Regions from separate parts of the Escherichia sp. TC-EC600-tetX4 genome, predicted to be linked through region 2. Evidence: predicted binding sites of a transcription regulator. Region 2 holds the regulator's gene; the other holds the start of a gene.
The links. Region 2 encodes LexA, which represses DNA repair genes until DNA is damaged. Its sites were predicted from a motif close to TNCTGTATGTACATACAGNA; they were not measured.
Positions count from the first base shown of each region.

Region 1: rmuC (DNA recombination protein RmuC) is a predicted target of LexA. The motif match lies at 1,632-1,651, and genes of this name have one in related genera.

Region 1 covers NZ_CP079924.1:4,463,661-4,468,522, forward strand. The annotation lists gene ubiE (bifunctional demethylmenaquinone methyltransferase/2-methoxy-6-polyprenyl-1,4-benzoquinol methylase UbiE) at 1-66, opposite strand, end outside; gene rmuC (DNA recombination protein RmuC) at 161-1,588, opposite strand; gene udp (uridine phosphorylase) at 1,729-2,490, opposite strand; gene KXD89_RS21600 (dienelactone hydrolase family protein) at 2,752-3,567, shown strand; gene metE (5-methyltetrahydropteroyltriglutamate--homocysteine S-methyltransferase) at 3,607-4,862, opposite strand, start outside.
Region 2 covers NZ_CP079924.1:4,222,670-4,227,531, forward strand. The annotation lists gene zur (zinc uptake transcriptional repressor Zur) at 1-426, shown strand, start outside; gene KXD89_RS20535 (CsbD family protein) at 468-677, opposite strand; gene dinF (MATE family efflux transporter DinF) at 793-2,118, opposite strand; gene lexA (transcriptional repressor LexA) at 2,191-2,799, opposite strand; gene dgkA (diacylglycerol kinase) at 2,909-3,277, opposite strand; gene plsB (glycerol-3-phosphate 1-O-acyltransferase PlsB) at 3,448-4,862, shown strand, end outside.

The DNA.
Region 1 (4,862 bases), 240 kb from region 2:
CGCTTTTTGTTCCTTCGCGACGGTCTGAAAACCAAAGTGCGTCGTTTCTTGTGACTTATCCACCATCTCAATGCCTGCTCATCAAAAAATTGTTCCAGAAGTGTAACAGATTGGGCGTCGATGCCCTAGATTTCTACCCGGCTTAACTACTCCCAATGGGCTAGCGCGACTGCTGATTATATTCATCATCGCGTTGATAAGCTTCATCATTCGGCTGCTCCGGAACCGACCGAAGTCGATACTCTTCATCCTGGCTCACCGCCTGTTCAGCCAAATCCGGATTAATCTCGCGTTTAATTTCTACTCCTAAACCGCGAAACGCTTCTGCCTGCGCCAGCACATTTCCGCGCCCTGAAGAGAGTTTTTTCATTGCCTGCCGATAATTATCCTGCGCTTTGTCGAGACTTTGACCAATCGCGGACATGTCATCGATGAACAAACGCATCTTGTCGTACAGCTTGCTGGCACGATCGGCGATTTGCTGGGCGTTGCGGCTTTGATGCTCATAACGCCACAGGTTGGCGATAGTGCGCAGCGCCACCAGCAGCGTAGTCGGGCTAACCAGCATGATGTTGTTTTTCAACGCTTCGGTGATCAGCTCCGGCTGGCGGTCAAGCGCCAGTAAAAAAGCGGGTTCAACGGGAATAAACATCAGCACGTAATCCAGAGTTCGCAGCCCCGGCAGCTGTTGATAATCTTTGCGTCCCAGCAAACGGATATGGTTACGCACCGACGCGATATGTTCCTGTAGCGCGCTTTCGCGGGTGTAGTCGTCTTCGGCGTTAAAATAGCGTTCATAGGCGACCAGCGTCATTTTGGCGTCGATCACCACATCTTTTCCCTGCGGCAGGCGCACGATGACATCCGGCTGCATCCGCGAGCGGGCGTCATTTTCGATGCTGACCTGGGTTTCATATTCATACCCTTCACGCAGACCGGAAGCCTCCAGCACCCGCGTCAATACTACCTCGCCCCAGTTGCCCTGGGTTTTATTGTCGCCTTTCAGCGCGCGCGTCAGGTTGATCGCTTCCTGGGCCATTTGCGCGTTGAGTTGCTGGAGATTGCGAATTTCGTGGGTCAGGGTATGGCGTTCTTGTGCTTCTTTACCGAAGCTGTCCTGAACCTGACGGCGGAAACCGTCCAGTTGTTCACGTAGCGGCGACAACAGGCTGTTCAGACTCTGACGGTTTTGCTCATCAACCCGGCGATTGCTGTGCTCAAAAATACGGTTGGCGAGGTTTTCAAACTGCTCACTGAGGCGCTGCTCGCTGTTAATCATCTGGCGAATTTTATCGTCAGCATGTTGCTGTGCGGCTTCCATCCGCGTGGTTACTTCACGCAGATCGGCCTCCAGAGAGGTGTTAATACTTTGCAGGCTGCGCACTTCGTTATTGAGTAACTCGCACTCTGCACGCCAGTGCTCGCTTTGGGTAATTTGTTGTTTTGCCGCGCTTAACTCCGCGACCATCTCTTCACGTTCAGCTAATTGCTCGGCTTTTTGCTGCGCATGTTGATAACTGGCAAACAGCCAGCCAATTGCCACACCCACCAACGCAATAACTGCGTAAACCATGATTGAGAAATCCACAACGCCTCCTGACGCAACAACTTACCCGCACAAAATAGAATTGTGCTGTACAAACGTCCAGTTGGAAAGGCATTTCCTGCGAGGCGCTACGCAAAAATACAAAAGGCCGAACGCGTCGGCCTTCAGACAGGAGAAGAGAATTACAGCAGACGACGCGCCGCTTCCACCACGATTTTCACCGCATGGCTTTCGGTTTGTTTCATCGTCTCAGCATTCGGGATCTCTTGCTGGGTGCGGTTAACGATAACACCCGCTACCATACCGGCACGCAGGCCCTGACTTGCACACATGGTCAGCAGGGTTGCAGATTCCATTTCATAGTTCATTACGCCCATCGCCTGCCACTCTTCCATAGAACCTTTAAAGTGACGAACTACGCGACCAGAGTAAGTATCGTAACGTTCCTGACCTGGGTAGAAGGTATCAGAAGAAGCTGTCACGCCAACGTGAGTTGTCGCGCCAATGGATTTCGCAGCTTCAACCAGCGCAGTCGTACATTCGAAATCAGCGACAGCCGGGAATTCCAGCGGTGCGAAGTGCAGGCTCGCGCCATCCAGACGGACAGACGCCGTGGTAACCAGGACATCACCCACATTAATATGCGGCTGAATAGCGCCCGTTGTACCGATACGCAGGAAGGTGCGAATGCCCAGCTGTGCCAGCTCTTCAACAGCAATAGAGGTAGACGGGCCGCCGATACCGGTAGAGCAGACGATAACAGGTTTACCATCCAGCTCTGCACGCCAGGTAGTGAATTCGCGGTGAGATGCCAGCTTAACCGGCTTATCCATCAGCGCGGCGATCTTTTCCACACGATCCGGGTCGCCAGGGACGATGGCAAGCGTAGCCCCTTGTAAATCGTTTTTAGTGAGGCCGAGATGAAAAACATCAGACTTGGACATATACAACTCCTCTGTGAATCGGTTTAGTCAGAAGAAGCAAAAAGACACTTTACCGAAGGGTTTAACATTTTTTCGTGATACTCATCACCATGACGCAAATGCGTTGCATAAATTTACCCACCAAAAGTGATGCAAATCACATAAATCACCCTTCATTCTGCAGGACTGCATAAAAGATGAGCCGATTCAGGCAATGTGATTTGTTGCATGCTGACTATAGTTAACATTGCGCAACATTTTTATAAGGGTACGGAGAATACCATGGCAACAACACAACAATCTGGATTTGCACCTGCTGCATCGCCTCTCGCTTCGACCATCGTTCAGACCCCGGACGACGCGATTGTGGCGGGCTTCACCTCTATCCCTTCACAAGGGGATAACATGCCTGCTTACCATGCCAGACCAAAGCAAAGCGATGGCCCACTGCCAGTGGTCATTGTAGTGCAGGAAATTTTTGGCGTGCATGAACATATCCGCGACATTTGTCGCCGTCTGGCGCTGGAGGGGTATCTGGCTATCGCACCTGAACTTTACTTCCGCGAAGGCGATCCGAATGATTTTGCCGATATCCCCACGTTGCTTAGCGGTCTGGTAGCAAAAGTGCCTGACTCGCAGGTGCTGGCCGATCTCGATCATGTCGCCAGTTGGGCTTCCCGCAACGGCGGCGATGTTCATCGTTTAATGATCACCGGATTCTGCTGGGGTGGACGTATCACCTGGCTGTATGCCGCGCATAATCCACAGCTAAAAGCCGCAGTGGCGTGGTACGGCAAACTGACGGGCGACAAGTCGCTGAATTCACCGAAACAACCTGTTGATATCGCAACCGATCTTAACGCGCCGATTCTCGGCTTATATGGTGGTCAGGATAACAGCATTCCGCAGGAGAGCGTTGAAACCATGCGCCAGGCGCTGCGGGCTGCTAATGCGAAAGCAGAGATTATCGTGTACCCGGACGCCGGGCATGCATTCAACGCTGATTATCGCCCGAGCTATCATGCCGCATCTGCAGAAGATGGCTGGCAGCGTATGCTGGAATGGTTTAAGCAGTATGGTGGGAAGAAGTCGCTGTAATGAGAAAAGACCGGGTGGTATTACCACCCGGTTTGGATTTTACCCCCGACGCAAGTTCTGCGCCGCCTGCACCATGTTCGCCAGTGCCGCGCGGGTTTCTGGCCAGCCGCGCGTTTTCAGGCCACAGTCCGGGTTGACCCACAGGCGCTCTGCCGGAATGCGTTTTGCCGCTTTCTTCAGCAAGGCTTCAATCCATTCCACGCTCGGTACGTTTGGCGAGTGAATGTCATAGACGCCAGGACCGATTTCATTTGGATAATCAAACTCTTCAAACAACTCCAGCAACTCCATGTCGGAACGCGAGGTTTCGATGGTGATGACGTCTGCGTCCAGCGCCGCAATCGAATCCATGATGTCGTTGAACTCGCAATAACACATGTGAGTGTGGATTTGTGTGTCATCTTTCGCCACGGCGGCGTTGATACGGAAGGCCTCTACGCCCCACTGGAGATACGCATCCCAGTCGCTACGACGCAGCGGTAAACCTTCGCGCAGCGCCGGTTCGTCAATCTGGATGATGCCAATTCCAGCGGCTTCCAGATCGGCCACTTCATCACGCAGCGCCAGCGCAATCTGTTTGGCGATGGTTTCACGGCTGACATCTTCACGCGGGAACGACCAGCAGAGTATGGTCACCGGCCCCGTCAGCATCCCTTTCACCGGTTTGTCGGTCAGCGATTGCGCATACTTCGCCCACTCCACGGTAATCGGTGCCGGGCGGCTAATGTCACCAATGACAATCGGTGGCTTCACGCAGCGGGAACCGTAGCTCTGTACCCAACCGTTTTGCGTAAAGACAAATCCGTCGAGGTGCTCGCCAAAGTATTCCACCATGTCATTACGCTCGGCCTCGCCATGTACCAGCACATCCAGTCCCAAACGTTCCTGCTCAACAATGGCCTGCTTGATATGTTCCGCAATGCCCGTGCGGTAGTTGTTGGCGTCGAGATTGCCCTTTTTGAAATCCAGACGCAGGGTACGAATTTCCGTGGTTTGCGGGAAGGAACCAATCGTGGTGGTCGGCCACGCTGGCAGTTTAAAACGCGCACGCTGGGCTTCAGCACGCACTTCATAGACATTCGCACGCTGGCTGTCCTGGGCGGTGATCGCCGCCAGACGCTTTTCTACCGCCGGATTATGTACGCGGGTAGAGTGACGACGTGCCTGAATCGGGGCGCTCCACTCTGCCAGAGCTGCCGTGTCACCACTGTTCAGCGCATCGCGCAGCAGTGCCAGTTCATGGCATTTTTGTAGGGCGAAGGCAAACCAGCTTTTCACTTCTGCATCAAGACGCG
Region 2 (4,862 bases):
GTGTTGCGCCTGATGAGTCTGCAGGATGGCGCTATCAGCGCTTATGATCTGCTTGATTTACTGCGCGAAGCTGAACCGCAAGCCAAGCCGCCAACGGTTTATCGCGCGCTGGATTTTCTGCTTGAGCAAGGTTTTGTGCATAAGGTGGAATCCACCAACAGTTATGTGCTCTGTCATCTGTTCGATCAGCCCACCCATACGTCAGCCATGTTTATTTGCGATCGCTGCGGCGCAGTGAAAGAAGAGTGTGCAGAAGGCGTGGAAGACATTATGCATACGCTGGCGGCAAAAATGGGGTTTGCCCTGCGGCATAATGTGATTGAAGCACATGGGCTCTGTGCGGCATGTGTAGAAGTGGAAGCGTGTCGTCATCCTGAACAGTGCCAGCATGATCACTCTGTGCAGGTGAAAAAGAAACCGCGTTAAGAGGGCGTACATCCTTGTACACGTCGGGCAGGAGGGATTAATTACCAGCGATATTCATTGCGGGTTTCCCAATCCACGACCTCTTTTTCTGCCTGATCTTTCTGATAACCATAACGTTCCTGGATTTTACCGACCAGTTGATCACGTTTACCTTCAATGATCGTCATATCATCATCGGTCAGTTTGCCCCATTGCTCTTTCACTTTACCTTTAAACTGTTTCCAGTTACCGCCGGCTTCATCTTTATTCATAATCAAGACCTCATCGTTAGGTTGTGAATGAGAGTACGTTCACTTTTCTTCTGAACGTGAGATTAAGTGTAGTCAGCAATTTGGCTTAGGATTATTTATTCAGAATTTTTAACCGTCACGTTGCGGCAAACCAGGTACCATTGCGCCAGTGACGCCGCCAGATAGCCGCCAGAGAAAGCCCGCGCAACGCCAGAAAGACGGTTAATGCCAGCCACAAAGCATGATTACCCAGCCACGGCAGCGTAAGGAGCGTCAGCGCAAAACCTGCGGCGGCCACCGCCATACTGTTACGCATTTCGGTGGCACGCGTTGCGCCTATAAACATGCCGTCCAGCAGATAACACCAGACGCCAACCACCGGCAAAATCACCTGCCAGATAAGATAGCGGTCAGCCAGCTGCTGAATCTGGGTTAACGACGTCAGTAACGCAATGATGTGTTCCCCAGCCAGCAAATAAACCACCGAAAACAGTAACGCTACGATCCCCGACTGGCGGCACGCTGCCCGCCAGACATCCAGCAACTGGCTACCGTCGCGCGCACCGTATGCCTGACCGGAGTGCGCTTCAACCGCGTAGGCAAAACCATCCAGCGCATAGGCGGTAAAGGTGAGTAGCGTCATCAGAACCGCGTTAACAGCGATAATGTCACTCCCCAGTCGCGCGCCAAGTACGGTGATCGCGCCGAAACAGAGTTGCAACAACAGCGAACGCAGCATGATATCGCGGTTAAGCGCCAGCAAGCGACGGAAGTTTCCTCGCCAGGCAGTTTTCAGCATTTCGCCGGAAATTCCGCGTAGTTTGAGGATTTTACGCACCATTAGCAGACCAATCAGCAATGTTGCATATTCCGCAATAACCGTCGCCAGCGCCGCGCCCTGCACGTTCATATGCAGCCCCATCACCAGCCAGACATCCAGCACAATGTTGAGGATATTGCCGACCACTAACAAAATTACTGGCGCACGGGCATATTGCACGCCGAGTAACCAACCGAGTAATACCAGATTCGCCAGCGACGCCGGTGCGCTTAACCAGCGGATTTCAAGAAAGCGCCGCGCCTGTTCCAGGACTGCCTCACTACCGCCAACAATATGCAGCGCCAGATCGATAATCGGCGTACGCAGCAGCGCAATTAACGCCCCAGCCCCCAACGCCAACAGCAACGGTTGCACCAGCGTACGGGCTAATGCCTGAGGATTTTTGGCACCATAAGCCTGCGCAGTCAGCCCGGTGGTGCTCATGCGTAAAAACAGCAACAGCATAAAGAGAAAGCTGGTCGCCGTTGCACCAACCGCCACGCCGCCCAAATAAACCGGGCTATCAAGATGACCAATTACCGCCGTATCGACCAGTCCCAGCAACGGAACGGTGATATTGGAGAAAATCATGGGTAAGGCGAGATGCCAGAGTGCTTTATCAGATGAAGTGAGGAATGCCATGCAGACAAGCCTGATGAAGAGAGATGAAAAACAAACCGCGACGCCAGGCGGCATCGCGGTCTCAGAGATATGTTACAGCCAGTCGCCGTTGCGAATAACCCCAACCGCCAGCCCTTCAATGGTGAAGCTCTGCTGACGAAGGTCAACGACAATTGGTTTAAACTCGCTATTTTCTGGCAACAGTTCGACTTTATTGCCCTGTTTTTTCAGGCGCTTAACGGTAACTTCGTCATCAATACGTGCGACAACGACCTGACCGTTACGTACATCCTGAGTTTTATGCACTGCCAGCAAGTCACCATCCATAATGCCGATATCTTTCATCGACATCCCGCTGACGCGCAGCAGGAAATCAGCATTCGGCTTGAATAAGGAAGGATCGACCTGATAATGACCTTCAATATGCTGTTGCGCCAGAAGTGGTTCACCGGCAGCCACACGACCTACCAGCGGCAACCCTTCTTCCTCTTCCTGCAACAGACGAATCCCGCGTGATGCGCCGGAAACAATTTCAATAACGCCTTTGCGTGCCAGCGCCTTCAGATGTTCTTCAGCCGCGTTTGGGGAACGGAACCCCAAACGCTGCGCGATTTCCGCACGCGTCGGCGGCATACCTGTCTGGCTGATGTGATCACGGATGAGATCAAACACCTCTTGTTGCCTGGCCGTTAACGCTTTCATTCCGCCCCCTGGGTGTATATACAGTTATGCTGTGAGTATATACAGCAAAAGGCGATTTTGGAACCATAAACTGCACAATAAACCAGAGATTTATCGAATTCTGGAAGGGTTATCCAAAATGCGACCATAACAGAATGCACCAGGTAATCACGGCGACGATAATGGCAATCAGCACCGCAGCGGATCCCATATCTTTTGCGCGTCCGGAAAGCTCATGGTATTCAGAGCCAATTCGGTCAACCACTGCTTCGATGGCGCTATTGAGGATTTCCACAATCATCACCAGCATCACGGAGCTGATAAGCAGCACGCGGGTAATCGCGTCCACATCCAGCCAGCAGGCGATGACCACCGCCAACAATACCGCTACGCCTTCCTGACGGAATGCCGCTTCGTTGATCCATGCAGCGCGTAAACCTTTCCAGGAATAGCCAGCAGCTTTGATAATTCGGGTGAATCCAGTGGTATTATTGGCCATTGAAAGAACCTTTTTACATTATGAGCGTCAATATCAGTGTACCGTTAAATCCGATGATTCGGGTTTGCGTAGCGCCGCGCGAAACATGAGCGGATACCACAGAATTTCCCATGACTTTCTGCTATCCTTGCCGCGCATTTGCATTATTAACCAGAGGCTTTACATCGTTTATGTCCGGCTGGCCACGAATTTACTACAAATTACTGAATTTACCATTAAGCATCCTGGTAAAAAGCAAGTCTATTCCGGCAGATCCTGCCCCGGAACTGGGGCTGGATACCTCTCGTCCAATTATGTACGTTTTACCGTACAACTCGAAAGCAGATTTGCTGACGTTGCGCGCCCAGTGTCTGGCACATGACTTGCCTGACCCGTTAGAGCCGCTGGAAATCGACGGCACGCTACTGCCGCGCTATGTGTTCATTCACGGCGGGCCGCGTGTGTTCACCTATTACACGCCGAAAGAAGAGTCTATTAAGCTGTTCCACGACTATCTCGATTTGCACCGTAGCAACCCAAATCTGGATGTGCAGATGGTGCCAGTGTCGGTGATGTTTGGTCGCGCGCCGGGGCGTGAAAAAGGCGAAGTGAACCCGCCGCTGCGTATGCTTAACGGCGTACAGAAATTTTTCGCTGTACTGTGGCTCGGTCGCGACAGTTTTGTGCGTTTCTCGCCGTCAGTTTCGCTGCGCCGTATGGCGGATGAACACGGCACGGATAAAACTATCGCTCAGAAACTGGCGCGCGTGGCGCGTATGCACTTTGCCCGTCAACGTCTGGCTGCCGTAGGCCCACGTTTGCCTGCTCGTCAGGATCTGTTTAATAAGCTGCTCGCCTCCCGCGCCATTGCCAAAGCGGTAGAAGATGAAGCGCGCAGCAAAAAAATCTCCCATGAAAAAGCGCAGCAGAACGCGATTGCACTGATGGAAGAGATTGCGGCGAATTTCTCTTACGAGATGATTCGCCTGACTGACCGTATTCTGGGCTTCACCTGGAACCGACTTTACCAGGGCATCAACGTCCATAACGCTGAGCGCGTTCGCCAGCTGGCCCACGACGGTCATGAGCTGGTATATGTGCCTTGCCACCGCAGTCACATGGACTACCTGCTGCTTTCTTACGTGCTGTATCACCAGGGGCTGGTGCCGCCGCATATCGCCGCCGGGATCAACCTGAATTTCTGGCCTGCCGGGCCGATTTTCCGCCGTCTGGGGGCGTTCTTTATTCGCCGTACGTTTAAAGGCAATAAACTTTATTCCACCGTTTTCCGGGAGTATCTCGGCGAACTGTTCAGCCGTGGTTATTCCGTCGAGTACTTCGTGGAAGGCGGTCGTTCCCGTACGGGGCGTTTGCTGGATCCGAAAACTGGTACGCTGTCGATGACCATTCAGGCGATGCTGCGTGGCGGCACGCGTCCGATTACGCTGATTCCGATCTATATCGGTTATGAGCACGTCATGGAAGTGGGTACTTACGCCAAAGAACTGCGCGGCGCGACGAAAGAGAAAGAGAGCCTGCCGCAGATGCTGCGCGGTTTAAGCAAGCTGCGTAATCTCGGTCAGGGTTACGTCAACTTCGGTGAACC